4 regions of the Kluyvera huaxiensis genome follow, and region 1 is predicted to be linked to each of the others. Evidence: predicted binding sites of a transcription regulator. Region 1 holds the regulator's gene; each other region holds the start of a gene.

Region 1 (7,352 bases):
TGCACTGAGCTTCTCCTACATGTGGACCAATGAGTACAAGGCACCTTGGCATCTGGAAATGGATAACTTCTATCAGAACGATAAGAAGACCAAGGTCGACTACCTGCACTCCATCGGCGCTAAATACGATTTCAAAAATGACCTGGTGCTGGAAGCGGCATTTGGTCAGGCAGAAGGCTATGTTGATCAGTACTTCGCCAAAGGTAGCTACAAATTCGATATCCCTGGCGGCCCTCTGACCACCAGCTATCAGTTCTACGGTACCCGTGACAAAGTGAGCGATCACGGTGTGAACGATATTTACGACGGCACCGCGTGGCTGCAAGCGTTAACCTTCGGCTACAAGCTGAAAGAGGTCTTCGACTTCCGCCTGGAAGGGACCTGGGTTAAAGCTGAAGGTCAGCAGGGCTTCTTCCTGCAGCGTATGACGCCAACCTACGCTTCCTCCAACGGTCGTCTGGATATCTGGTGGGATAACCGCTCTGACTTCAACGCCAACGGCGAAAAAGCGGTGTTCTTCGGTTCGATGTATGACCTGAAAAACTGGGATCTCCCGGGCTGGGCAGTGGGCGCGTCTTACGTCTACGCATGGGATGCTAAGCCATCGACCTGGCAGATGAACCCAGATGCTTACTACGACAAAAACAACAAAATCAAAGAGTCTGCTTACAGCCTCGATGTGGCTTACACCGTACAGGATGGCCGCGCGAAAGGGACTCTGTTCAAACTGCACTTCACCCAGTATGACAACCACTCCGACATTCCAAGCTGGGGCGGTGGTTACGGCAACATCTTCCAGGACGAGCGTGACGTGAAATTCATGGTTATCGCACCGTTCACTATTTTCTGATGCATGACGCGGCAGGGGGAAACCTCTGCCGCCGCTAAGAGGTTCATCGCATGAAAAAATTGATTATTGTTGCCTTAATGGCTGTCGGCCTTACCGCTTGTGCGCAGTCACCTGCGCCGAAAGAAGACACCAAACTGAAAGATGCCTATAGCGCCTGTATCAATACGGCGGAAGGTAATCCGGATAAAATCCAGGCCTGCCAGAGCGTATTGAACGTGCTGAAACAAGATAAGAAGCACGAGCAGTTCGCGAACCAGGAAAGCGTACGCGTGCTGGATTATCAGCAGTGTATTCTGGCGAGAAAAACGGGTAACGACCAGGCCGTGGCCAGCAAGTGCGATAAGATTTGGCAGGAAATTCGCAGCAACAATACGCCACAAAAATAATGTCGTGTTAAGAACTGAAAACCGCTGCTTGCAGCGGTTTTTTTATGTCGATACCAGACCGATAGGCAAAAAAAAACCAGCACACAATGGCTGGTTTTTTGACGAGCGGCGGTCGTTATTTTTCGATGCCGTCGTGAGCGTGTTCATCTTCGCGGCAGTCGCCTTCAGCGCAGTGACCGTAAAGATACAGGCTATGGTTGGTTAAGCGAATCCCGTACTTGGTCGCGATTTCACGCTGGCGCGCTTCAATCGAATCATCGCTGAACTCGATAACTTTGCCGCAGTCGAGGCAGATCAGGTGATCGTGGTGATGCTGCTGAGTCAGTTCGAATACGGATTTGCCGCCTTCAAAATTATGGCGAGTCACAATGCCAGCGTCATCAAACTGGTTCAGTACGCGGTAAACCGTGGCTAAACCGATCTCTTCACCCATGTCGATCAGGCGTTTGTATAAGTCTTCCGCGCTGACATGGTGGTTATGAGGTTCCTGAAGAACTTCCAGAATCTTTAACCGTGGAAGTGTGACTTTCAGGCCAGCCTTCTTTAATGCGGTATTATTGTCAGTCATGCGGAATCTGTCCTGTTGCTAAACGATTAACTTCCATCAGCGAAAGTTTCACAGAGAATGCACCCGAATTAATGCGTCTCATTATAGAATGGCCCTATCAAAATGAAAACAGCAAGGCCCGGGTAAGCTAAGCTTTCAAAAACGAGGCTTCACCGACAAACTGAGCGATGAACCTGCGCTAAATCAGAAGATATTGTACAGGTATGCGATAAAAAGTTAAAAATTTGTAGCTATTATTTTAATTGCTTTTACCTATTAATGAGGTGCAATTTGATAATTACACCTCATTATTGCGATTAGGCGTTTTTGATTTCGTCCAGGTGCAGTTCTTCAGCCACCTGCTTAACCCATTTCTCAACGCGCTCCGCGGTCAGTTCTGGCTGACGGTCTTCGTCAATCGCCAGACCCACGAAGTGATCGTCATCGGCAAGTCCCTTAGACGCTTCAAAATGGTAGCCTGCGGTTGGCCAGTGACCCACGATGGTTGCGCCACGTGGTTCAATAATATCGCGAATGGTGCCCAGGGCATCACAGAAATATTCCGCGTAATCTTCCTGGTCGCCACAGCCGAACAGCGCAACCAGTTTACCGTTGAAATCTACTTCTTCCAGCGTTGGGAAGAAATCATCCCAATCGCACTGTGCTTCACCGTAGTACCAGGTTGGGATACCCAGCAGCAGGATATCGAACGCAGCCAGATCTTCTTTGCTGCTCTTGGCGATGTCATGCACGTCAGCGACATCTTTACCAAGCTGTTTTTGAATCATTTTTGCGATATTTTCGGTGTTTCCGGTATCGCTACCGAAGAAGATGCCAACGATTGCCATGAGTAAAATAACCTCTTGAAACTTAATGATATGGTGGTGGCTTATTGCCCACAGATAAGGGCAATCATAGCAGAACAGCGCAGTGTGCGGAAACAGCAATCGTGCCGGACTGCACACTCTGCTACATGAAAGCGTGTTTTGGGGGGATTTTTCAGACTTTCCCCTGTCCGTGCAGCAGCGCAAGCTGGTTCATCAACATCTCTTCGATGAGTTCGCTGCGGCTCATATCACGGGCAGTCGCCAGCTCGTTGAGCGCGTCAACGGCTTCGTTATTCAGCTTCAGTTCGACACGCTTAAGCCCGCGAACCTTGTCGCGTTTTAGCTGATTGCGCTTATTGATGCGGAGCTGTTCGTCACGCGAAAGCGGATTGGTTTTTGGTCTTCCCGGGCGACGCTCATTTGCGAACAAATCTAGTGTCGTACGGTCCGTTTGTTCTTTTGCCATGATTCTGAGTGACTTCGGGGAAAACAAGCTACCGGGCAGTGCCCAGCGCAGACAGCGCGCAATCATACATCAGTGGAACCCGCACGCCAACGACCGCGGCCATTCTGGCGCGCGGTCGATGCATTTTTAATCACTCTGCGAGGTAACGGCGGATAGCGCGCAGTACAGCGTCTGGTTTTTCCGCATGCACCCAGTGACCGGCACCGGCAATAACGTGCGCTTTGGCCTGCGGGAACTGGGCTAAAAGGCTGTCTCGATAGGCTTCGGTAACGTACGGCGAATTGCCGCCGGGAATAAACAGGGCAGGCTTATCCCACGCGGGGATAGTTTCCCAGCCAACAATGTGCGGGTATTGTTCCCACAGCACCGGCACGTTGAAGCGCCAGGCGCCGTCAACGAAGGATTTCAGCAGGAACTGGATGACCCCTTCTTCATGAAGGAATTCACGCATGACGGTAGCCGCTTGCTGGCGCGTGGCAACACCGGCGTTGGTCACTGCATTGATCGCAGCAAAAATTTCATCATGACGGCGAACATGATAATCCACCGGCGCAATATCAATCGCAACCAGACGGTCGATACGCTCCGGTGCCAGTGCGGTCAGCGCCATCACCGCTTTACCGCCCATGGAGTGGCCGATAAGCGTCGCCGTTTCAATATTATGCTCGTCGAGCGTATCGAGAAGATCCTGGGCCATGGCCGGGTAGTTCATCTCTTCAGAACGCGGCGACAGTCCATGGTTACGCATATCAACCTGGATAATATCGTGGTCAGCAATCAGGTCGCGCGCCAGGATACCGAGATTGTCCAGACTGCCAAACAGGCCGTGGACGAGGACGATGGGGGAATTATTGTGCAGGTTTTGTGCAGATTGCGCTCGGACATTCAATTTCATAGCAAAGTTCTTTTTTTCGCGTTGTCGGGTTAGGGTATCATGTTGGACATTCTAACGCTCAGGGGCAAGTAAGGAACTCATCCGAATTTTGCCGCGTTCCTGGTTTGGCGCTACCCGCTGTTGGGTTTTGACTTTATAATCCCAATGAATTGTATTCAGAAAAATTATTGCACCGGATTAAGATGAAAACGATCGAAGTTGATGACGAGCTCTATCGCTATATTGCGGCTCACACTCTGCACATTGGTGAGAGCGCGTCCGACATTTTACGGCGTATGCTGAAATTCACCGCCGCTTCACAGCCTGCTGTTGCCGCAGCGCCGGTCGTCAAAGCAGAACCGGCCCCTGCGCCAGCTGCTGCTCCCGTTGCTGAAGTTAAAACGGTTAAAACGACGAAAGACAAAGTTCGCGTGATGCGTGAACTGCTGCTCTCCGACGAATACGCCGAGCAGAAAAAAGCGGTTAACCGCTTTATGCTGATCCTGACCACGCTCTATTCGCTGGACAACAAAGCCTTTGCTGAAGCCACCGAATCGCTCCATGGTCGCACCCGCGTCTATTTCGCCGCCGATGAGCAGACGCTGCTGAAAAACGGTAACCAGACGAAACCTAAACAGGTGCCGGATACGCCATACTGGGTCATTACCAACACCAATACAGGCCGTAAATGCAGCATGGTCGAACATATCATGCAGTCAATGCAGTTCCCGGTGGAACTGATTGAAAAGGTTTGCGGTACCATCTCATACTGACAATCTAACCCTTGCATAAGAAGGACCAGGCAATGGCAATCCATACCCGTGCGGGTCAGCCTGCACAGCAAAGTGATTTGATCAACGTTGCTCAACTGACATCTCAGTACTACGTGCTGCAGCCGGAAGTGGGCAATGCGGAACATGCGGTGAAATTCGGGACTTCCGGTCACCGCGGGAGCGCAGGTCGTCACAGCTTCAACGAAAAGCATATTTTAGCCATTGCTCAGGCAATCGCTGAAGAGCGCGCGAAAAATGGAATTACGGGCCCATGCTACGTCGGGAAAGATACTCACGCGCTTTCTGAGCCTGCGTTTATTTCCGTTCTTGAAGTGTTGGCGGCGAATGGGGTTGATGTCATTGTGCAGGAAAACAATGGTTTTACGCCGACGCCGGCTATCTCCAATGCCATTCTTGTGCATAACAAAAAAGGCGGCCCGCTGGCTGATGGGATCGTGATTACGCCATCCCATAACCCGCCGGACGATGGCGGTATCAAGTACAACCCACCAAATGGTGGCCCGGCTGATACCAACGTCACCAAAGTGGTTGAAGATCGCGCCAACGCGCTGCTGGCAGCCGACCTTAACGGCGTGAAGCGTATTTCCTACGCTGCGGCGCTGGCTTCCGGCCACGTTCAGGAAGTGGATCTGGTGCAGCCGTTTATTGAAGGGCTGGCGGATATCGTCGATATGGCGGCTATCCAGAAAGCGGGCCTGACGCTGGGCGTCGATCCGCTGGGCGGCTCCGGTATTGAATACTGGAAACGTATTGCCAAACACTACAACCTGAACCTGACCATCGTGAACGATCACGTTGACCAGACTTTCCGCTTTATGCACCTCGATAAAGACGGCGCAATCCGTATGGACTGTTCCTCCGAGTGCGCGATGGCGGGCCTGCTGGCGCTGCGTGATAAGTTCGACCTGGCGTTTGCCAACGACCCGGATTACGACCGTCACGGTATCGTAACTCCGGCTGGTTTGATGAACCCGAACCATTATCTGGCAGTGGCTATCAACTACCTGTTCCAGCATCGTCCGCAGTGGGGCAAAGATGTGGCGGTCGGCAAGACCCTCGTCTCCTCCGCGATGATTGACCGCGTGGTCAACGATCTGGGCCGTAAGCTGGTGGAAGTCCCGGTTGGCTTTAAATGGTTTGTTGACGGTCTGTTCGACGGCAGCTTCGGCTTCGGCGGCGAAGAGAGCGCGGGGGCTTCTTTCCTGCGCTTTGACGGTACGCCATGGTCTACCGATAAAGACGGCATCATCATGTGCCTGCTGGCGGCAGAAATTACCGCTGTCACCGGTAAGAACCCTCAGGAGCACTACAATGAGCTGGCCGCACGCTTTGGTGCGCCGAGCTACAACCGTCTGCAGGCGAGCGCAACCTCCGCGCAGAAAGCGGCGTTGTCCAAACTGTCTCCAGAAATGGTCAGCGCCAGCACGCTGGCGGGCGACCCTATCACCGCACGTCTGACGGCAGCACCGGGTAACGGCGCATCGATTGGTGGTCTGAAAGTGATGACCGACAACGGCTGGTTCGCCGCGCGTCCGTCTGGCACCGAAGATGCCTACAAAATCTACTGTGAAAGCTTCCTCGGCGCTGAACATCGTCAGCAGATCGAGAAAGAAGCGGTAGAGATTGTTAGCGAAGTGCTGAAAAACGCCTGATAGCGAAAGTGTCGTAAGGTTTAATGCCGAACGATTAAGGGGTTCCTGAAAGTTCGGTGATGCAAGAATCCGTAGTCCCTTCGGGATTACGGATTTTTTTATGGCTGAAAGACGTTTACGGCTCACTTTCGGTGTATCCAGGAATGAGCCGATTACCAAAGGATGTATAGCGCGATGAGATTTAACCCGTTTTGTTATGGCCTGTTGGCCCTCTTAGCGGCAACCAGCTATTTCCATTTTCATTCGTTCTGGGCATGGCTGGTGATGGTCAATATCGCCACCCTGTTGGTGTACGGTATCGATAAATTTGCGGCCCGTAAAAGCTGGCAGCGGGTACCTGAAATGACGCTGCTGGTGTTCGGGATCGTTGGTGGTTGGGTCGGGGCACTGGTGGCTCAGCAGTTGTTCCGCCACAAAACCCAGAAACAGCCGTTCCGTACCTGGTTTATGCTGAGCGTGGTGTTAAATGTATTGGTAGTGGTGGGTTGGGGATACTGGCAGGCATAGATTTCGCTCTCTCCCCATGAAGATTGTTCTGGCCCGCTATTCCGCCTGATTTCGGCGGCAGGTTAACTCCTCACAGTCGATACGCACTACGCAAACCGCTTTCATCATGTCGTCACGGTAGTTGAAGATTTTTCCCGGTACGGCCTGGCGCATGATGGCGTCGAGGCCCTGTTTCATCTCTTCAGGTTGCTGCAAAATGGTCGCCCGCCCTTTAGCGGTAATACTGGTGTAGCCGTAGCTATAATCGCAGGCATCTTCCGCCTGAATTAAACGATGGTCGCCATCGATCTCCACGCTAATCGCCGGATTTTTGCGTAACAGGCGCATTTTTTTGCCGCAGCGCGCGCCGTGAAAATAGAACGTCCAGCGTCCGTCCTGGTAGTGATAACCGAAATTGACCGGCACGATATACGGGCTGCTTTCGTCGTTAAGCGCGATACGGCAGATAT
Region 2 (7,352 bases), on a different contig from region 1:
TTGTTTAGGGTTTTGCAGAAGATAAAACTGCCCTTGCGCCACGTCGAAGGGGTTACTGACTTGCATACCAAACTCCTGTCGTTAATCCTGCTTTGCGGCCTGAGTATCCCAGAGCGCCATTAGCCCAGCGGTAAGCCCGCCGCGCCAGCAAAGCGCATCATGTCCGCCGTCAACCTGACGCCAGAAAACGGGCTGCTGCATGCGCTGTAATTGCGTCAACAGCGCATGATTGGCGTGAAAAATGATAGGCTCGCGAATTCCGGCTTCCAGCACGATCCGCAGGCCCTGAGGGTTGAGTTCACCGCGTTGAAGCTGTTCCAGAATCTCGCCGGTTTGTCGCCCACCGCGATGCGGCCACCAGTACGATCCCGATTGGCTGAGCACGCAGCCAAAACGCTGCGGCCAGTGCAGACCGGCGTACATCGCCGACAGGCCGCCAAAGCTCTGCCCCGCCACCACCGTGCGCTCAGCGCGGTCGCTAAACGGTGCAATCGCCCGCACCTGCGGCAGCAGCTCCTGCTGTACCGCCAGCCAGAAATCCGCGTTGCACGGCAGCTCCCGGCTGCGATGAGCGTTGTCGATAACATCGATCAGCAGGTAGACCGCCGGAGGGAGTTTTTGCGTTTCGGTCAGTGCGCTAAGCGCTGGCCAGACCGGCATGCTTTCGGCCCAGAATTGACCGTCCAGCAGCACGGCCAGCGGGCGTTCGCCGTCAAACGATTCGCCGGTGCTGAATACCCATACCCGACGCTGATTGCCCAGCCGTTCGCTGCGCCAGGTCATGCACTGCGGTTCAGGCCATTCGGCGGCTGGCGTTGACCAGCCGGGCTGCTCGGGCGCCTGCGGCAGTTCAAATGCCGAAACCGCATGCCCGCGCCCGCCCTTCCAGCTTTGCGAATTCAAAGGATCGGCAATCGCACACGGCAACAGCTTGCGCCAGCCTTCACGCAGCAGCATGCGGTCGGGCTCATCAGCGGTAAAAATTTCCGCAGAAAAATCATCTTCGCGCTCGGAAGGAACAAAGCAGTAGCTGCCGCGCCAGGTTGGCGGGAGGGTCGTTGTCCAGCACCAGGCATCGGTGTGAGGGATACGTTGCAGGGTCTGCGGGGCGGAGTTGTGATGGTGGTCGGTGACGCCGGTGATGTAAATCCAGACCCGCTGAATCGGCGATGTGGTTTCGTTTCCAGCCGGGTCGCGCCACCAGAAAGTCACCTGAAAATCATCGCTAACCTGTTCATATTGAGGGCCTTTTATCATCTCCCACCATGCGTCACTTCCTGTCACTAACTTTCCCACCACGTTAACCCCATGTTTATTGTGGAATTTCTTTTTACACATGAAAATTTATTGATAATATTATTGATAACTATTTGCATTTGCAATAGCGTATTGACGCGCAACTTTCACATGCTTAATACCCTAAATAATTCGCGCTGCATGAAGGCGGCAAGAGAGCGAGTCCCAGGAACGTACATAAGTCCGTGACGGGGGTGAGCGAGCGCAGCCAACGCACCTGCAGCGTGAAGTATGACGGGTATGCATATAACCACGTCGTAGCGTCCCCCTTGGGAATGGATACACACAGCATACGGCGACGAAAAGCAGGACACACAATGAATAATAAAATCAAATCCCTGGCCTTCCTGGTCAACTTGGGTATTTATGGCGTCGCGGCTCCGGCTTTTGCTGCTGAGACCACCACCAAAGACGCTGACGGGGAAACCATGGTGGTCACCGCCGCCGAGCAGAACCTGCAGGCACCGGGCGTTTCAACTATCACCGCCGATGAAATTCGCAAGCGCCCACCGGCACGCGACGTTTCTGAAATCATCCGTACCATGCCGGGCGTTAACCTGACCGGTAACTCCACCAGCGGCCAGCGCGGTAACAACCGCCAGATCGATATTCGCGGTATGGGCCCGGAAAACACCCTGATTCTGATCGACGGCAAGCCGGTCACCAGCCGTAACTCCGTCCGCCAGGGCTGGCGCGGCGAGCGTGATACCCGCGGTGATACCGGCTGGGTGCCGCCGGAAATGATTGAACGCATTGAAGTCCTGCGTGGCCCAGCCGCTGCCCGTTACGGTAACGGCGCGGCGGGCGGCGTGGTCAACATCATCACCAAAAAAGGTGGCGATGAATGGCACGGTTCATGGAATACCTACCTGAACGCGCCTGAACACAAGGAAGAAGGTTCGACCAAACGTACCAACTTTAGCCTGAACGGCCCGCTGGGCGGGGACTTCAGCTTCCGTCTGTTCGGTAATCTCGATAAAACTCAGGCCGATGCGTGGGATATTAACCAGGGCCATCAATCTGAACGTACCGGCGCATACTCCGACACCATGCCAGCCGGTCGTGAAGGTGTTGAAAATAAAGACATTAATGGTCTTGTGCGTTGGGACTTCGCGCCAATGCAGTCGCTGGAGTTCGAAGCAGGCTACAGCCGCCAGGGCAACCTGTATGCGGGTGACACGCAGAACACCAACAACGATAACGCCAGCAGCGGTCTGGTGAAAAAATACTACGGTAAAGAAACCAACCGTATGTATCGTCAGAACTATGCGCTGACCTGGAACGGCGGCTGGGATAACGGCATCACCACCAGCAACTGGGCGCAGTACGAACATACCCGTAACTCTCGTCTGGGTGAAGGTCTGGCCGGCGGCCTGGAAGGATTGTTCAACAGCGACCAGTTTAGCGATACCGATCTGGCCGACGTGATGCTACACAGCGAAATCAGCATTCCATTTGAGCTGTGGGTTAATCAGAACCTGACGCTGGGTACCGAGTGGAACCAGCAGCGTATGAAGGATTCCAGCTCCAACACCCAAACCTTCATGGGCGGCAACATTCCTGGCTATAGCACGGATGCCCGTAGCCCGTATTCTCAGGCAGAGATCTTCTCACTGTTCGCCGAGAACAACATGGAAGTGACCGACAGCACCATGCTGACGCCTGCACTGCGCTTCGATCACCACAGCGTCGTCGGCGACAACTGGAGCCCATCTCTGAACCTGTCTCAAGGGCTGGGTGACGATTTCACGCTGAAAATGGGCATTGCGCGAGCGTATAAAGCGCCAAGCCTGTACCAAACCAACCCGAACTACATCCTGTACAGCAAAGGCCAGGGTTGCTTCGCGACCGGAGCCACCAGTGGTATCGGCTGCTACATGCTGGGTAACGACGACCTGAAAGCAGAAACCAGCATCAACAAAGAGATTGGTCTGGAGTTCAAACGTGATGGTTGGCTGGCCGGCGTGACCTGGTTCCGTAATGATTACCGCAATAAGATCGAAGCGGGCACAACGCCGCTCTACCGTATCACCAAAGGTACAACCAAAACTGATATCTATCAGTGGGAAAACATCCCGAAAGCAGTAGTCGAAGGCCTGGAAGGGACGCTGAACATTCCAGTTAGCGAGACCGTTAACTGGACCAACAACATCACCTACATGCTGCAGAGTAAGAACAAAGAGACCGGCGAACGTCTGTCGATTATTCCGGAGTACACGCTGAACTCAACGCTGAGCTGGCAGGTACATCAGGATGTTTCTCTGCAATCGACCTTCACCTGGTACGGCAAACAGCAGCCGAAGAAATATGATTACCAAGGTAAACCGGTGACTGGTTCGTCCACCAGTGAAGTAAGCCCTTACAGCATTGTTGGTCTGAGCGCGACCTGGGATGTGAACAAAAACCTTAGCCTGACCGGCGGCGTGGATAACGTCTTCGACAAACGTCTGTGGCGTGAGGGTAATGCCCAGACCGTGAGCGATACCAAAACGGGTGCTTATATGGCCGGTGCAGGTGCGAACACCTACAACGAGCCAGGCCGTACCTGGTATATGAGCGTTAACACTCACTTCTGATAAGCTGTATTTCCCTCTCCCGCCCGGGAGAGGGTTCTTCAGGAGCCACATGCTTACTCATCACCGCACCCTCAACGCCATTCAGCGCATCGATTTTAAGCCCGACACCTTTACCCCAGGCGATCTGCTGTGGCTACCGCATCACGCCCAACTGGCAAAATCAGGTAAAAAGCGCCAGACCGAACATCTCGCCGGACGCATTGCCGCCGTTCATGCGCTGCGTGAATTCGGTGAAAAAGGCGTGCCGGGTATTGGCGAGCGTCGTCAGCCACTGTGGCCCGCAGGGCTTTACGGCAGCATCAGCCATAGTGGTAATACGGCGGTGGCAATAGCGTCCACAGCCCCCGTCGGTATCGACATCGAAGCGATTTTTACTCCTCACCTCGCTGATACGCTCGCGCATCAGGTTGCCACGGATAGCGAATTGGCCATACTTCGCGCATGCCCGCAGCCCTTCCCTCTGGCGTTGACGCTCGTCTTTTCGGCAAAAGAGAGTCTCTATAAAGCCTTAGCGGAACACCATCCAACGTTGGCTCATTTTCATGACGCCACCTTCCAGCAGCTTGATGAAAAAAGTATCACCCTGGCGGTTCCCGCCCTCTCACTCACCGCGCGCCTGAGTTGGTTCGCGATTGAACCTCATATCATCCTGACCCTCTACACCCAGCCATAAATATGACCGGAAATCGAAAATACCGAACCAACAACCAGCTATAAACTGATTGCCAGAATAAATAATCAATAAATGTGGTTTCTGTCAGTTTTATCAGCCATAAAAATATAGTTTCCCTCCGCAATTACCCCTATTATTCGTTTGAAACATTCACACAAACAATGAAACAATTGTTATGAGTTAAGGAATCGAATGAATACGCAAACACGGACACGGAATGAAGTGAGCGAAAGCCGCTTGATGAGCGGCTTCCTGAACGCCATCGAAAAAGCGGGCAACCGTCTGCCTGAGCCAGCGATTATCTTTTTCTACTTTTTACTGGCGGTGATGGGGCTATCGGCGGTGCTGTCGATGATGACCTTTGACGTCATCAACCCGATGACCCAGGAAGCGGTCAAAGTTAACAACCTGCTCTCCGCCGAGGCGTTAACCAATACGCTGGCGAATATGGTCACCACCTTCACCGGCTTTGCGCCGCTGGGCATCGTGCTGGTGGCAATGCTGGGCGTGGGGGTGGCTGAAAGCTCCGGTTTTATCAACGTGGCGCTGAAAAAGATGCTGCGCGTGACGCCGAAAAAGCTGCTGACGCCAATGCTGATTTTTGTCGCCATGTTCAGCCACGTGGCAGCCGATGCGGGCTATGTACTGGTCATCCCGCTGGGTGCGATTATCTTTATGTCCGCTGGACGTCACCCGCTGGTGGGGATTGCGGCTGCGTTCTCCGGCGTCTCCGGCGGTTTTGCCGCCAACATGGTGCCAACCGGTAACGATGCGCTGCTGCAAGGTTTTACCCAGGCCGCGGCCCAGCTGCTGGACAGCAGCTATACCGTCAATACCCTGTGCAACCTGTTCTTTGGTATCGCCTCATCAATCATCATTACGCTGGTCGGCTGGTGGGTCACCGAGCGCATCGTCGAGCCACGCGTCAGTAAAATGGCCATCGACGGCGATTTTAAGCACGATGAAGATATGTCCAACGTGACTCCGCAGGAGAGCCGCGCCTTTACTCGCGCCTTGCTGGTGATGCTGCTGGGTCTGGCGGCGCTGGCCGCTGCCGCCTGGCCAGAAGGTTCCATGCTGCGCGGTACCGACGGTTCATTAACTTCCTACAGCGCACCGATTATGAAATCCATCGTGCCGCTGATTTTCCTGATCTTTATCCTGCCGGGTATCGTCTACGGCTTCGCGTCCGGCACCTTTAAAACCGGTAAGGACGTAATTGGCTCAATGAATGATTCCATGAGTAAGATGGGGTCGTACATGGTGATGGCCTTCTTCTGCGCCATGTTTATCAAAGCGTTTAGCGACTCCAACATCGGCACGCTGTTTGCCTTAATGGGGGCTGACGGTCTGAAAGCGCTGGAGCTGCCGGGCCAGGCCACGATTATCGGCATGATTGTACTGACCGCGGTGGTGAACCTGCTGATTGGCTCCGCGTCGGCAAAATGGGCGCTGCTGTCGCCAATTATGGTTCCGATGCTGATGGCAGTTGGGATTTCCCCGGAGCTGACCCAGGCGGCGTTCCGTATCGGTGATTCCTGCACTAACATCATTACCCCGCTGATGGTCTTCTTCCCGCTGATCGTTATCTACTGCCAGCGCTATGTGAAAGGTGCAGGGGTCGGTACGCTGGTATCGATGATGATGCCGTATTCCATCGCTTTCTTCGTGGCGTGGAGCATCCTGCTGCTGGTGTGGTGGGGCGTAGGTTTACCGCTGGGTGTGGCGGCTCCGTATACCTGGAGTCCGAGCTGATATTTCCGTAATGCGAAATTCCGCTCACTTGATGTTTGGCAGAACATGAAACTGTTTGGCTGTTGAGTGCGGTATTCCGTTCACCTTATGTTTTGTAGAATATGAAACAACTTTATCAGTGAACGGGCTAAGGGGGGCGCCGCGCCCCCCTTTGCAATCCCCGCGGCCCCGCAGCGAAATCGGTGCTTCGCACTGCGTTCGCCTCCGAACTCCAGCCTGCGGCACGGCTCAACTCGACGCTACTCGTCCCATCCCTGGGACTCGCCCTTCGGGCCAACGCAAGCGTTGTTCAAAATTGCTCCCGGCAATTTTGTCGTGTCTCGGTTCGCCTCAGTCCGCCATCCCTGGCGGACTGACCTTGTCTTCCATTCTCCGGCTCACCGATTTCAAGCGGGGACTCATCGGTTTCAGCAATATTGGCGTTGGCTTTTAGCTGAAAACTTGCAGCGACTTTAGGTGGCGTCTGAATCGCCGAGGCGTTGCCTGGAGGCCGGGGCAGCCCACAGGGATGTGGGCTGAGGGCGCGGTTTTACAGGGATGTTACCTCGCGCCCGACCCGAAAGCCGGAAGGCATAAGCTGAGGGCACCGCGAAGCGGCGATTCTGCCGCCAGAGCCTGGGGGTGCAGGGGGCGGCGGCGATTGGCCGCCCCCTGCGCGCTCCTTGCGCCACTCAGGTTATAGGGCATGTGATGAACAAGGAGCGCAACCGGCTGAGTAGCTAAACGTAATACCCCTTAGCTGACCAGCACGATAATTAATCGGGCTTTTTGCCCATCACGACTTCGCCAGATGGGCAAAATTCCCCAACACACCGTGCAAAATCCCCAACCCTTTTTGCACCTGCTCTGCGGTAATGGTACACGGCGGCACCACGTGAATACGGTTCTCCACCACAAAGCTCAGCAGCCCGGCTTCGGTTAGCGCCCCTTTGATTTCCGCCATATCGCCTGCCGCCAACGGCGTTTTCTTCGTCTGGTCGCTCACCAACTCCAGCGCCTGGAACACTCCGCGACCGCGCACCTGGCCAACCAGCGGCGATGATGCCGCCAGC
Region 3 (7,352 bases), on a different contig from region 1:
CGCCAAGGCTGACGGTCACAACGCCCACCGGAAGTTGATAAGGCAAGAACAGCTGCTGGGCGCAGAAATCAGCGGCGGCCAGCAAAACTGCGCCGCAGAGCGCCGCCTGGGTCAGCCCCCAGCGGGCAGTGCCGCTAAGACGATGGGCGATGTGCGGTGCAACCAGCGCGATAAACGAAATCGGCCCGGCCAGCGCGGTGGCGGCAGCGGTTAACACCACCGCAATAAGCATCAGCAGCAGGCGGGAATATTCTACGCGTACGCCCAGCGCACAGGCGCTGTCATCGCCCATTTCCAGCAGGCGCAGACGGCGTACCAGTAACGCCGAGAACGCCAGCGCAATCACCATCAGCGGTGCGGCGGGCCAGATTTTGGCCCAGGTTAGCCCGTTGAGCGAGCCGGAAAACCACAAACCGGCGGAAACCGCGGTCTCCAGCGACGCCCGCAGCAGCAGCCAGGTGTTGAAAGCCATCAGCATCGCGCGGATACCAATGCCGATAATAATCAGCCGGAAGGTGTCGATCCCATTTCGCCATGCCAGCGCCCACACCAGCAGCGAGGTCACAATGCCACCGGCCATTGAGGCCAGCGTGATGGTGGTGAGACTCTGGCCGAAGAAGACCATCGCCACCAGCACGCCGCTCCACGCGCCGGTGTTGAAGCCCATCACGTCCGGGCTCCCCAGCGGGTTGCGCATCAACGACTGGAAGATAGCGCCACTCACACCGAGTGCGGCACCAATCAGCAGCGCCATCATTACGCGCGGCAAGCGCCACTCGGTCACTACCATGGTAATAGCGCGGGGTGCATTGCCGAACAGAGCCGCGAAAATTTGTGACAATTCCAGCGTCACCGCGCCGCTACGCAGACTCAACAGCGTGAGCAACAAGCATGCGGCGAGTAGCAGTAGACAGCTAATGATTAAACGGCGGGAAGGTGTGGTCATCGGACACCTCCGTTCGCCTTACGACGAACAAGGAAAATCAGCACCGGCGCGCCAATAAAGGCGCTGACCACCGAGACGCGCAGTTCACCGGGCACCAGCAGGCGGCCAATAATATCGGCGAACAGCAACAACGACGGGGTGGCGAGCAGAGTGACCGGCAGCGACCAGCGATGATCCGCGCCGACCAGCCAGCGGGCGATATGCGGCATCATCAGGCCAATAAAGGCGATAGGCCCCACCACCGACGTGGCGCTGGCGCACAAAATGGTAATCACCAGCAGCCCGGTAATTTGCGTCCGCGCCACTTTGCTACCCAGCGCGGTAGCGGTGTCGGTACCGAGGCTCAGGCTATTGAGCGAGCGGCTCATCATCAGCGCTATGGCACCGGCAATAAGCACCGGCACCAGCACCGTTTTCAGCGTTTGCAGGGTGCGAATATCCAAAGAACCGGCCTGCCAGAAACGCAGCTGATCGTAAACATCGGGGTTGAGCAGGGCGATACCGTTGGAGAAACCTTCCAGTACCGCGGCGAGCGCCACGCCCGCTAGCGTTAAGCGTACCGGGCTGAGCTGGCCGCCGCCTGCGCTGCCGGTGAAGGCCACAATGAGCGAGGCGACCAACGCGCCGCAAAAGGCCATCACCAGCTGTTCTTGCGGCGAAGAGATACCGAGCAGCGCCGCCCCGAGGACGATGGCAAAGCTCGCGCCAGCGTTAACGCCGAGAATACCCGGGTCGGCAAGGGGATTGCGAGTGAGAGTTTGCATCAGCGCACCCGCAAGACCTAGTGCGCCACCGGCGAGCAGTCCGGCCAACGTACGCGGCAGACGGGCGTCGAGCACGATAATGCAGTCGGCGCTTTGACAGGTGCCGCTGAGAGCATCCACAACGACGGAAATCGGTAGTGGTTTAGCGCCAATTAATAAGCTGAGGGTAACGGCGAGAAACAGCAGTATCAACAAACCGGGCAACGTTATGGCACGCAGCACGGGAGTGGAAAACGACATGGTGACATCCCTGATGTGATAATGATAGTGATTATCGTTATCTATCTTATTCGTTTATGGTAGCATGAGCGCCCCTGGAAAGGGTATGAAAAAAATACAAGGCCTTGTAATGAACCGACAATCCCGGCTCCTTGATCTGAGCCTGCTCAAAACGCATCCGGCTTTCCGCGCCGTCTTTATCGCCCGTTTTATCTCCATTCTTTCACTGGGTCTGCTCGGCGTAGCCGTGCCGGTCCAAATCCAAATGATGACCCATTCGACCTGGCAGGTTGGGCTATCGGTGACGCTGACCGGTGGCGCAATGTTTGTCGGCCTGATGGTCGGCGGCGTGCTGGCCGACCGCTATGAGCGCCGTAAACTGATTCTGTTGGCGCGCGGCACCTGCGGCGTAGGTTTTATCGGCCTGTGGCTGAACGCGCTGCTGCCGGAACCTTCGCTGGTGGCTATCTATCTGCTGGGGCTGTGGGACGGTTTCTTCGCCTCGTTGGGCGTGACCGCGCTGCTGGCGGCAACGCCGGCGCTGGTCGGGCGTGAAAACCTGATGCAGGCCGGAGCAATTACCATGCTCACCGTGCGCCTGGGCTCGGTGATTTCACCGATGGTCGGCGGTTTGCTGCTGGCTTCTGGAGGCGTGTCGTGGAACTACCTGCTGGCGGCGCTGGGCACCTTTATCACTACCCTGACCCTGCTACGTTTACCGCAGCTGCCGCCGCCACCGCAGCCGCGTGAACATCCGTTGAAATCGCTGGTGGCCGGTTTTCGTTTTCTGCTCGGTAGCCCGCTGATTGGCGGTATTGCGCTGCTGGGCGCGCTGGTCACCATGGCCAGCGCCGTACGCGTGCTTTATCCGGCGCTGGCACAGGGCTGGCAGATATCGGCATCGCAGATTGGCCTGCTGTATGCGGCAATTCCGCTAGGGGCAGCCTTTGGCGCACTGACCAGCGGGCGGCTGGCGCAAAATGAGCGTCCAGGCTGGATTATGCTGCTGGCAACCGTCGGGGCTTTTGTTGCTATTGGCCTGTTTGCCGTGATGCCGCATTGGACGCTGGCAATGGTGTGTCTGGCGCTGTTCGGTTGGCTGAGCGCCATCAGTTCTCTGCTGCAATACACCCTGATTCAGACCCAGACGCCCGAAGCGATGCTGGGACGTATTAACGGTCTGTGGACGGCGCAGAACGTCACCGGCGATGCCATTGGTGCGGCGCTGCTGGGCGGGCTGGGGGCGATTCTGACCCCGGTGGCTTCCGCCAGCGTCAGCGGTTGGGGATTAGCAATTGTCGGTGGGATTTTGCTGTTGGTGCTGGGTGAGCTTCGCCGGTTTAGACGCGAAATACCGGCGTCGACAGAAGCCTGATTACGATGGATTTGTCCGGCCTACAGCGTCGCGCAGGCCGGATAATCGGTTAGCCAAACAGTGCCGACAGGCGTTCCAGCACTCGGGTGGCGCTGTAGTAATCCAGACGGAACGTTTCGGTGCCCAGCGCGTAAACGTGCTTATTTTTCACCGCCGGCAGATGGGCCAGCAGCGGGTTGGCATAGATCGCGTCAACGTCCTTTTGATCGCCAGCAAACAGGAACAGGCTTTCACCGTTCAGGCCGGTCGCCAGATTTTCACCGCCAAGTTGAATGATGTCGTGGCGCTTGCCCTGACTCTGGCTGGCATGCAGGCCAGCCGGTAGCGCGGCCTGGGTGAAGCCGAGCTGCTTAAGGAACTGACCCTGAGCGGATTCGCTGGTCCACAGGTTTGCGCTGTGGGCGGCGGCAGTATAGACCAGCGCGCTCACCGGCTGCGGCGGCAGTTTAATCTGCTGTTTCACCGTCGCGAGCTGTTTGTCGAAGGCGGCAATACGATCGGCAGCCTGTTTCTCCTGGCCGGTCATCTGCCCGAGCTGGGTTAGCAGCGCCTGCCAGCTTTTATCGTCGTAGTTGACGATAAGCGTCGGGGCGATGGTGGAGAGCTGGTCGTACAGCGCCAGCGCCGAGTCGCCGCCGGTAGCGCTAATCAAAATGAGATCCGGCATTTGCGCGGCGACGGCTTCGGCACTTGGCTCACCGATATACAAGCGGGTCAGCTTGCGCGCTTTAGCCACATCGCCCCATTGGCGCAGGAAACCCTGGCCATCGGCGACGCGGTTATTTGGCGTGGTCGCACCGCTGGCGACAACCGGTGCGTCAATGGCCAGCAGCGATCCGGTGAGGGTTACGCTGGTCGAGACGATGCGGGTCGGTTTGTGCTCCAGCGTATGGACGCCGTGGCTGTCGGTAATCTGTCGCGGCCAATCGGCGGCCTGTGCTGAGGTTAATCCCAAAACGCTAAAGCCTGCGATGAGTGCGGCGGTACGCCACAGGGCGGTGAAGTTCACGGACAAGTCCTGGTTATGGTTGGTTAATGCTTCTCATTTTCAACTATTGTCCCGTCCCGATGCAAGCGTTCTGCCCACGATGCTGAAGAACAACATCGGGCATACGACGATGCTATTAAGCACAAGATGCTGCTTCGTCCTGTTGACATACGAGGCGTTTACTTTTAGGTTACGGAGCCAAAATATAAATGATAATTATTCGTAATATCTTTATCGTTTTTGGAGAATGATATGGAAACGTCACTGGCCGCGGAAACGCAACAACAGCAGCATCAGGCCCCGATCCAGGCCGACAGCTTTTTCTTTATGTCGCCGTTTCGCAGTTTTACTACGTCTGGCTGCTTCACTCGTTTTACCTGCCCGGCGGAAGGGGGCGACGCGTCCGACAGTGCCTTCCAGCAAGGGTTAGCGTCGGCATTTGCTGCGGCAAAATCTGCCGGGATTGAAAACCCGGTGATGGTAGGTGCGATCCCATTCGATACCCGCCAGCCTTCCGCACTGTTTATTCCTGAGCGCTGCGAGACGTTTTCGCGGACAGCGAAACAGAAGTCGTCGCGCTACAGCGTTTCACGCGAGCCGATGACCGTGACCGCGCGTCAGGAGATCCCCGAGCACCCGATATTCCTCGATATGGTCGCGCAAGCGGCTGCGCTGACGGCGACGCCGCAGGTCGATAAAGTGGTGCTCTCGCGTCTGATTGATATTACCGCCGATCAGAATCTAGACAGCGGTGCGTTGCTGGAGCGCCTGGTGGCGCAGAACCCGGCGAGCTTTAACTTCCACGTTCCGTTGCCCGACGGCGGCGTGCTGTTGGGCGCCAGCCCGGAGCTGCTGCTGCGTAAAGAGGGCGACCATTACAGTTCGTTGCCTTTGGCGGGTTCCGCTCGTCGCCAGCCGGATGACGTGTTGGATCGTGAAGCGGGAAATCGTCTGCTGGCGTCGGAAAAAGATCGCCACGAACACGAATTGGTGACCCAGTCGATGAAACAGACTCTGGCACCGCGCAGCCTGCAACTCTCGCTGCCGCAAACCCCGCAGTTGGTCAACACGCCAACCCTGTGGCACCTCGCTACGCCAATAGAAGGCCAGGCCAAAGCTGAAGAAAACGCGCTGTCGCTGGCCTGTCTTCTGCACCCAACGCCAGCGCTGAGCGGTTTTCCGCATCAGGTGGCCAAACAGGTGATTGCTGAACTGGAGCCGTTCGAACGCGACCTGTTCGGTGGCATCGTGGGTTGGTGCGACAGCGAAGGCAACGGCGAGTGGGTGGTCACTATCCGCTGCGCGCGGGTGAAGGATAACGGCGTGCGCCTGTTTGCCGGAGCGGGCATTGTCCCTGCTTCATCGCCGGAGTCTGAATGGCGCGAAACCGGCGTCAAACTTTCTACCATGCTAAACGTATTTGGCCTGCACTAGGAGCCGACTTCTATTATGACCGTGGAATTTACCCGCTGGCCGGACGCGCTCGCGGCGCGCTATCGCGAAAAAGGCTACTGGCAGGATCTGCCGTTGACCGAAATGCTGACCCGCCATGCGGACAGCGACGCGATTGCGGTGATTGATGGCGAACGCCAGATTAGCTACCGCCAGTTAAACCAGTCTGTCGATAACCTTGCCGCCGCATTGCAGCGTCAGGGGCTTAAGCGTGGGGAAACCGCGCTGGTGCAACTGGGCAATATTGCTGAATTTTATACGACGCTGTTTGCGCTGCTGAAAATCGGCGTCGCGCCGGTGAATGCGCTGTTCAGCCATCAGCGTAATGAACTGAACGCCTACGCCGAACAGATTGCCCCGGCCGCGCTGATTGCCGACCGCAGCCATGCGCTGTTTAGCGACGATGCGTTTTTGAATGCTTTCTGCGAGCAGTTCCGCTCCGTGCGCGTGGTGTTGCTGCGTAACGACACACAGGAACACGCGCTGGAAGCGGCAATAGCGCATCCGGCGGGAGATTTTGTCCCGACGCCGACCGCCGCCGATGAAGTGGCCTTTTTTCAGCTTTCGGGCGGCAGCACCGGCACGCCGAAACTTATTCCGCGTACCCACAATGACTATTACTACAGCATTCGTCGCAGTAATGAGGTGTGCCGTTTTGATGCGCAAACGCGTTATCTGTGTGCGATCCCGTCGGCGCATAACTACGCCATGAGCTCGCCGGGTGCGCTGGGTGTGTTCCTCGCCAAAGGCACGGTGGTGCTGGCGGCAGACCCTAGTCCAACGCAGTGCTTCCCGCTGATTGAACAGCATCAGGTTAACGTCGCGGCGCTAGTGCCCCCGGCGGTTAGTCTGTGGCTACAGGCGATTGCCGAGTGGGGCAGCAATGCCCAGCTTCGCTCACTGACGCTATTACAGGTGGGTGGCGCTCGCCTCTCAGCGACGCTAGCGGCGCGCATTCCTGCCGAAATTGGCTGCCAGTTGCAGCAGGTGTTTGGCATGGCGGAAGGGCTGGTGAATTACACCCGTCTGGATGACAGCGAAGAAAAAATCCTCAACACCCAGGGCTATCCGATGTGTCCGGACGATGAGGTCTGGGTGGCGGACGCCGATGGCAATCCGCTGCCGCGCGGCGAGGTTGGTCGACTGATGACCCGCGGCCCGTACACCTTCCGTGGTTACTACAAAAGTCCGCAGCACAACGCCAGCGCCTTTGACGCCGACGGTTTTTACTGCTCCGGCGATCTCATTTCCATCGATAAAGACGGCTACATCACCGTGGAAGGGCGTGAGAAAGATCAGATTAACCGCGGCGGCGAGAAAATTGCCGCCGAAGAGATTGAAAACCTGCTGCTGCGCCATGAATCGGTGGTGTACGCGGCGCTGGTCAGTATGGAAGACACCCTGCTGGGTGAAAAAAGCTGCGCCTATCTGGTGGTGAAAGAGCCGCTGCGCGCAGTCCAGGTTCGCCGCTTCCTGCGCGAGCAGGGCGTTGCCGAATTTAAACTGCCGGACCGAGTGGAGTGTGTGGATGAACTGCCGCTGACCCACGTCGGTAAAGTCGATAAAAAACAATTACGTCAGTGGCTGGCCAGCCGCTCGCAGGGCTGA
Region 4 (7,352 bases), on a different contig from region 1:
TGTTGCTGAAACTGCGCAACGTAACGGGCAATTTCATGGTCTGGATTAGGGGTAAAGGTCGTGAGACCGTAGTTGCCGGTCACGACCTTGCGGAAATCGTCGACGTTGGACAGCTCGTCCAGCGTCATTAACTGGATGCCGATATTGCCGAGGGTGGAGGCTTCAATTGGGCCCGCCACCACGGTGATACCGCAGGCATCGGCACACAGTTGGTTGAGTAGCTGGTTCTGACAACCACCGCCGACAATGTGCAGTTGGCTAAACGGCTTACCGCGCAGCTGTGCCAGTTCGTTTAATACGTCGGCGTAGAGCAGCGCGAGGCTGTCGAAAATGCAGCGCGCGAGTTCAGCCGCGGTCGATGGAACCGGCTGTGCGGTTTCGCGGCAGGCAGCCTGAATTTCGGCGCTCATATTTTCCGGGTTGATAAAGCGGTCATCGTTCGGAGTAATCAGGCTGCGACAGGTTGGCAGCGCCGCCGTTTCGGCAATCAACTCCGCCAGGTTGCGGATGTTTTGCTCTTTCAGTACGCGCTGTAACAGCCACAGCCCCATGATGTTTTTCAGCACTCGATAACGGCCTTCTGCGCCGCCTTCGTTGGTGATATTTGCGCGCTGCGCCTGCTCGCTGGTGTAGGGCTGTTTACTTTCAAAGCCCATTAGCGACCAGGTACCTGAAGAGAGATAGGCGGCGTCGGCACTCACCAATGGCGATGCAATCACGGCGCTAGCGGTATCGTGGCTGGCGACGGCAACAAGCGGAATTTGATTGCCCTGCGGGCAAATCCAGTGACCAACTACGTTGCCAGGATGGGTTGGCGTACCAAACCATGATGCCGGCGCACCGGTCCAGTTCAGCAGGTCTTCATCCCAGTTATCGCTGTCGATATTGATAAGCTGTGTGGTGGTGGCATTGGTGTATTCCCAGTTCATTTTTCCGGTCAGACGATAGCCGAAGTAATCCGGGATCAGCAGCGCATGAGCGGCTTGCGACACCAGCTCCGGCTGCTGTTCAACCAGCGCGCGCAGCTGATATAGCGTATTAAAGGGGAGAAACTGAATGCCGCTGCGGCGGTAGATGTTGCTTTTGCCCAGCTGGTCCATGGCGATAGCCATCACGCCGTCGGTGCGGCTGTCGCGATACGCCACCGGCAGGCCAACTCGTTGGCCATCTTTGCCCAGCAGCACATAGTCCACGCCCCAGGTATCAATACCGATACTGTCGATAAGAATGCCTTCATCGCACACTTTATTGAGCCCGATGCGGATCTCGGCTTCCAGGCCGTCGATATCCCAGGTCTCAAAACCGTCCTGTTTGTGCAGGTTGTTCACGAAACGGTGGATTTCGCGCAGTGACAACGAACGTTGTGCGGCATCGAAACGCGCCAGCATTACACGTCCGCTTGAGGCGCCTAAATCGACGGCCACGCAATGGCGAAAAGTCATGGTAAGAGTCCTTCTATGAGTCATTACCGCCCAGTCTAGAAAAAGGGCAATGACACAACCTTCTCGCCACTGACAGGCGAAATAGGGCGCTGGCAAGAAAGCAAAGATGAACGTGAGGGAGTTCACAAATTCCTGTGATGAGGCCATTTGGGGGCGGTGTGATGGCGACCTCATTTCCCGATCTTTCCGGCTGTTTCTTGAAAAAACGACCGGGTTTGCGCGCTTTAGTGTCAAAACGTCAAGGTCAGATCGCTCACCGACTATTACTATCCTGATAATATTTCTCATCTGTCGGGAGTCGTTATGACCGTACTACACAGCGTGGATTTCTTCTCATCAGGTCAATTGCCCGTTGCTATCGAACCACGACTTCCGCAGGCCGCCTTTCCCGAACATCATCATGATTTCAATGAGATTGTTATTGTTGAACATGGGTCAGGTATTCATGTGTTCAATGGTCAGCCTCATACCATTTGCGGAGGCACGGTTTGCTTTGTCCGTGACTTCGACCGACACCTCTATGAACACACCGATAATTTGTGTCTGACCAACGTGCTGTACCGTGCGCCGGATGCTTTCCAGTTTTTGTCAGGTCTGAACAAATTGCTGCCGCAGGAGCAGGACGGCCACTATCCTTCTCATTGGCGCGTGAACCAGAGTACGTTGCAGCAAGTCAGGTCTATCGTCAGCCAGATGGAAGCGGTGGAGGACGGCACCGATATGATGTCGCTGGCTAACCGTGAGATTCTGTTTATGCAACTGCTGGTCGTGCTACGAAAAGGCAGTCAGGAACAAGGGACCGAGGATAATGATGCCCGCCTTAACCAGCTGATGGCCTGGCTGGAAGAGAATTTTGCGCAAGAGGTATGTTGGGAAGGGCTGGCGGATGATTTTTCGCTCTCTTTACGCACGCTGCACCGGCAGTTGAAGCACTGTACAGGCCTCACGCCACAGCGCTATCTCAACCGTCTGCGCCTGATTAAAGCGCGTCATCTGCTGCGCCATAGCGATGAAAGCGTCACCGATATTGCCTATCGTTGCGGTTTTGGTGACAGCAACCATTTCTCGACGCTGTTCCGCCGGGAATTTAACTGGTCGCCGCGCGATATCCGCCAGGGGCGCGATACGATGCTTCAGTAACGCGAAGGTAATCACCGTTTTTTACCGCAAAACGGCTAATAATAAAAAGTTGTTAGCCGTGAGGTGCCCGCGTGTCAGGCCAGTTAATTCTTCGAAAATCCGACTTTTTCGCCAGCCCGACGCAGGCCGTCGCGGTGGCCGACCGTTACCCGCAGAACGTGTTTGCCGAACACACCCATGATTTCTGCGAGCTGGTGATGGTCTGGCGAGGCAACGGGCTACACATCCTGAACGATCGCCCCTATCGCATCACTCGCGGCGATCTCTTCTACATCCGTGCCGAAGATAAGCACTCCTACGCCTCGGTTAACGATCTGGTTTTACAGAATATTATCTACTGCCCCGAGCGCTTAAAGCTTAACGTTGACTGGGTTTCGCATATTCCAGGGCTGCACGGCTCACATTGGGCACCGCACTGGCGTATCGGTAGCACCGGTATGACCCAGGCGCGGCAGATAATGGCCCAGTTGGAACAGGAGAGTCGTAAAGACGATGCGTTAGCCAACGAGATGTCCGAGCTGCTATTTGCTCAACTGGTGGTCTGCCTTAAACGTTATCGTTACGCGACGGATAACCAGGCGGCGACGCAGAGCGAAGCGCTGCTGGATAAGCTACTGACGGTGCTGGCCGGCAGCCTTAATCGGCCGTTTGCGCTGGATATTTTCTGTGAGCAGCAGGGGTGCAGTGAGCGTACGCTGCGCCAGCAGTTCCGAAGCCAAACGGGGATGACGGTGAACCACTATTTACGTCAGCTGCGGATTTGCCATGCGCAGTACTTGCTGCAACACACCGAAATGCTCATTAGTGAAGTGGCGATGCTGTGCGGATTTGAAGACAGTAACTATTTTTCCGTGGTGTTTAACCGGGAGATTGGCGTTACGCCGGGGCAGTGGCGGCAGCGCAGTCGCGTTGCCGCCTAAGTGACTTAACTTGCCATACCTAAGCCAACAATGTTGGCGGCGATGATAATCACCACACAGCCCAGGCTCAACACGCTGACCGGACGGCTGCCCGCGTTTTTCCACTCTTTCAAGACCAGACCGACTATCCCACCGCAAAGCACGTAGAAGCTCATGTGCAGCATCCAGCTCATGTAGTCATACTGTGCGGGAATGCTGGCGTGGCCCCAGGCGTAGAAGAAGAACTGGAGATACCACATTAATCCGCCCAGGGCGGACAACAGGATATTGCTGACGATAAGCGGTTTTGCCAGCGAGAAGTCTGCTTTAATCGACAAGTTTTTGACTTTTACCAGACGAACAAAGCAGTACCCGAGATTGACCAGCGCGCCACCGCCCATGATCACCACGTAGCTAGGTAAGGCGACATACAGGGGGTCAACGCCTAATGCGGCCGCAGCCTCATGCATCGGTTTTGCGGCACTCATCGCAAAGGACATCCCGGCAGAGAAGATGCCGCACATGACGGCCAGCACCAGCCCTTTCTTGAGATTAAACTCTTCCGCTTTGATCCCCATATTGCGTTCTTTAAGCTGACCGGCCCGAGTCACAATGCCTACGCCGATGACGGCAACCATCACGCCAAGCAGCGTCATCTGGCCGCCTTTCGTGTGGATGAGTACGCCAAACTGGCCGTTAATAATGGGGGTGAGTAGCGTACCGACAATCAGCGTAATACCGATCGCGATGCCTATCCCCATCGACATGCCGAGATAGCGCATGGTCAGGCCATAGTTGATGTTACCAATCCCCCACATGGCGCCGAATAAGAACACCGGCAGGAGCGTTGAAGCGCTAAAAGAGTGGTAGTAAGCCCAAAAATCGGGAAGCAGTAAGGCACTGATTGTCCAGGGAAGCAGAATCCAGGAGACAATCCCGCCGATAGACCACATGGTTTCCCATGACCAACGCTGAACTTTCTTGAACGGGGCATAGAAACAGGCTGCACTGGCTGCACCTATCAAATGCCAAAAAATACCCATCGTAATTGCATGGTTCATTACTTTTATCCTCATCCGTTTTTTATCGTACGAATCGTCGTCCAACGTGATGAGTGTAAAAATTAGTCAATTTTTTGACCTTTCGGTCGTTGCCATTCATGAGTAAATACTGGCAGTGAACGGTGCAATAGGCTGTTCTTCCTCACAAAATGCTAACCATAACTCGCGGTTATATCCTTATAAAAACTACGGCATTGATAATCATTTTCAATATCATTTAATTAACTATAATGAACCAACTGATTACGCGGCGTTTACAGGTTTGCCGCCCGACAATAATGGAGATGATTATGAGCTATACCCTGCCATCACTGCCTTATGCGTACGATGCCCTGGAACCGCACTTCGACAAACAGACGATGGAAATCCATCACAGCAAGCACCACCAGGCTTACGTCAACAACGCTAACGCAGCGCTGGAGAGCCTGCCGGAGTTCGCTTCCCTGTCTGCGGAAGAACTGATCGCGAAACTGGATCAACTGCCGGCTGATAAGAAAACCGTTCTGCGTAACAACGCAGGTGGCCATGCTAACCACAGCTTCTTCTGGAAAGGCCTGAAAAAAGGCACCACCCTGCAGGGCGATCTGCTGGCAGCTATCGAGCGTGACTTCGGTTCCGTTGATAACTTCAAAGCTGAATTCGAAAAAGCAGCGGCGACCCGTTTCGGCTCTGGCTGGGCGTGGCTGGTGCTGAAAGGCGACAAACTGGCTGTGGTTTCTACCGCGAACCAGGATTCCCCGCTGATGGGTGAAGCTGTTTCTGGCGCGTCCGGTTTCCCAATTGTGGGCCTGGATGTGTGGGAACACGCTTACTACCTGAAATTCCAGAACCGTCGTCCGGACTACATCAAAGAGTTCTGGAACGTGGTGAACTGGGATGAAGCCGCGGCACGTTTCGCAGCTAAAAAATAATTTGCATTGCCGGTCTGTAGAAGCGAGTCTGATGACTCGCTTTTTTTGTATCCGCGTAAGGAGCAGCAGATGCATTATCCGGTTGACGTGTTCATTGGCAAAATCCGCGATTACGACGGTAGCCGCCCAAGTGCTATCGCTAAAGTGCAGATAGACGGCGAGCTGGAGCTCACCGATTTAGGACTGCTGGGCGATGAACAGGCGGAAAAAAAAATTCACGGCGGCCCTGACCGCGCCTTATGCCACTATCCTCGCGAGCATTACGCCGAATGGGCACGAGACTTCCCTGAACAGGCCTCTTTATTTTACGCCCCGGCATTTGGGGAAAACTTGTCGACGGAAGGTATGACCGAACACAACGTGTTTATCGGCGATATTTATCGCTGGGGTGAAACGTTAATCCAGGTCACTCAGCCGCGCTCTCCGTGCTTTAAGCTCAATTATCACTTTGCCATCAGCGACATGGCCTCGGTAATGCAAAACAGCGGCAAAACGGGCTGGCTGTATCGGGTGATTGCAGCGGGTAAGGTATCCAGCGATGCACCTCTGGAACTGGTATCGCGGCTGAGCGATGTGTCGGTGCATGAGGCGGGCGTTATCGCCTGGTCTATGCCGTTTGATGACGAGCAGTACCATCGGCTGCTGGCTGCCGCCGGGCTGTCGGTGAGCTGGAGCAGAACGATGCAAAAGCGCCGCTTAAGCGGCAAGATTGAAGATAATTCCCGAAGATTGTGGGGTAAATAGTCGGGGATAGCTCAGCGCTTATTCCGGCTGAAGACAACGCTAAAAAAATCGGCCTGCGCAAGCAGGCCGATATTGTTTTTAGGTTCGCTTATACAGCGGTAGCCAGAGCGTTAATCGCAAACCACCCAGCGGGCTGTCGTCGGCTTTGACCCAACCACGGTGCTGCTGAATGGCGCTTTCAACAATTGCCAGGCCAAGCCCTGTGCCGCCAGACTCGCGGTCGCGTGCCTCATCGGTACGGTAGAACGGACGGAAAATCTGCTCTCTGTCGTCCGGGCTAACGCCTGGGCCGTCATCATCGACATGGACGGTGATACCGTCTTTATCGACCGAGAAGCTCACCGCAATTTTGGTATGCGAATAACGCAGCGCATTGCGGACGATGTTCTCCAGCGCGCTTTCCAGCGCATTCGGGTTGCCGTACAGCGGCCATGGCCCTGGTGGATAATCGACGCTAAATGATTTACCCATCTGCTCCGCTTCAAACGCGGCGTTGTCCAGCACTTCGCCCCACAGCTGATTGGCTTTTAGCGTCTCGCTCAGTAGCGCATTCTTCTGCTGATTGCGCGACATGACCAGCATGTCATTAATCATGCTGTCGAGGCGCTGTGCTTCCGTCTCGATACGCTCCAGCTCCTTGCTTTCACCACTACGGCGACGCAGCAGGGCGGTGCCCAACTGCAGGCGCGTCAGCGGTGTACGCAGCTCGTGAGAGATATCGGAGAGCAGACGCTGCTGTGCGGTCATCATTTGCTCCAGCGCCATCACCATCTGGTTAAAGCTCGCGCCCGCCGCTAAAAACTCCTGCGGCCCGGCTTCCAGCTCCGGATGCTGACGCAGGTTGCCCTGGGCCACTTCATCGGCGGCGTTTTTCAGCTTACGCGCCGGTTTCGCCAGACTCCACGCCAGCCATAGCAATAGCGGCGCGCTGACCAGCATCGTGACAATCAGCAATAACAGCGGCCTGTCGAACAACAGGTTGATAAAATCGGACTGCGAGCTGCTGGCTGGGCGAATCAGGTATAACTGGTAGTTATCTTCACCGTCGCGGATAGAAAATGGCCCGACCAACTCTACGCGGCCGTATTTTTTCTTCTGCGGATGATCGGAATTGTCAGATTGGCCGATAAAGTTACGGATAATCTGCATCTCGTT

What was found. Region 1 encodes Fur, which represses iron uptake genes when iron is present. Its sites were predicted from a motif close to ATAATAATGAGAACNACTATCAA; they were not measured.
Region 2: the regulator Fur is predicted to act here: its motif matches at 1,354-1,376, upstream of fes (enterochelin esterase).
Region 3: the regulator Fur is predicted to act here: its motif matches at 1,966-1,988, upstream of fepD (Fe(3+)-siderophore ABC transporter permease).
Region 4: the regulator Fur is predicted to act here: its motif matches at 4,737-4,759, upstream of sodA (superoxide dismutase [Mn]).

The regions. Positions count from the first base shown of each region.
Region 1 is NZ_JBEFLV010000003.1:46,815-54,166, forward strand. Features, by position in the region: gene chiP (chitoporin ChiP) at 1-850, shown strand, start outside; gene ABOC97_RS04190 (ChiQ/YbfN family lipoprotein) at 901-1,236, shown strand; gene fur (ferric iron uptake transcriptional regulator) at 1,352-1,804, opposite strand; gene fldA (flavodoxin FldA) at 2,101-2,631, opposite strand; gene ybfE (LexA regulated protein) at 2,783-3,076, opposite strand; gene ybfF (esterase) at 3,207-3,971, opposite strand; gene seqA (replication initiation negative regulator SeqA) at 4,154-4,723, shown strand; gene pgm (phosphoglucomutase (alpha-D-glucose-1,6-bisphosphate-dependent)) at 4,756-6,396, shown strand; gene ABOC97_RS04225 (DUF1294 domain-containing protein) at 6,571-6,903, shown strand; gene ABOC97_RS04230 (pyridoxamine 5'-phosphate oxidase family protein) at 6,940-7,352, opposite strand, start outside.
Region 2 is NZ_JBEFLV010000014.1:21,450-28,801, forward strand. Features, by position in the region: gene ABOC97_RS15035 (MbtH family protein) at 1-66, opposite strand, end outside; gene fes (enterochelin esterase) at 82-1,338, opposite strand; gene ABOC97_RS15045 (TonB-dependent siderophore receptor) at 1,614-3,872, shown strand; gene entD (enterobactin synthase subunit EntD) at 3,922-4,545, shown strand; gene ABOC97_RS15055 (AbgT family transporter) at 4,738-6,300, shown strand; gene ABOC97_RS15060 (aspartate aminotransferase family protein) at 7,076-7,352, opposite strand, start outside.
Region 3 is NZ_JBEFLV010000014.1:8,809-16,160, reverse strand. Features, by position in the region: gene fepG (iron-enterobactin ABC transporter permease) at 1-946, opposite strand, end outside; gene fepD (Fe(3+)-siderophore ABC transporter permease) at 943-1,950, opposite strand; gene entS (enterobactin transporter EntS) at 2,060-3,304, shown strand; gene fepB (Fe2+-enterobactin ABC transporter substrate-binding protein) at 3,354-4,313, opposite strand; gene entC (isochorismate synthase EntC) at 4,545-5,726, shown strand; gene entE ((2,3-dihydroxybenzoyl)adenylate synthase EntE) at 5,742-7,352, shown strand.
Region 4 is NZ_JBEFLV010000016.1:60,326-67,677, forward strand. Features, by position in the region: gene rhaB (rhamnulokinase) at 1-1,442, opposite strand, end outside; gene rhaS (HTH-type transcriptional activator RhaS) at 1,746-2,582, shown strand; gene rhaR (HTH-type transcriptional activator RhaR) at 2,654-3,502, shown strand; gene rhaT (L-rhamnose/proton symporter RhaT) at 3,508-4,542, opposite strand; gene sodA (superoxide dismutase [Mn]) at 4,833-5,453, shown strand; gene yiiM (6-hydroxyaminopurine reductase) at 5,460-6,197, shown strand; gene cpxA (envelope stress sensor histidine kinase CpxA) at 6,276-7,352, opposite strand, start outside.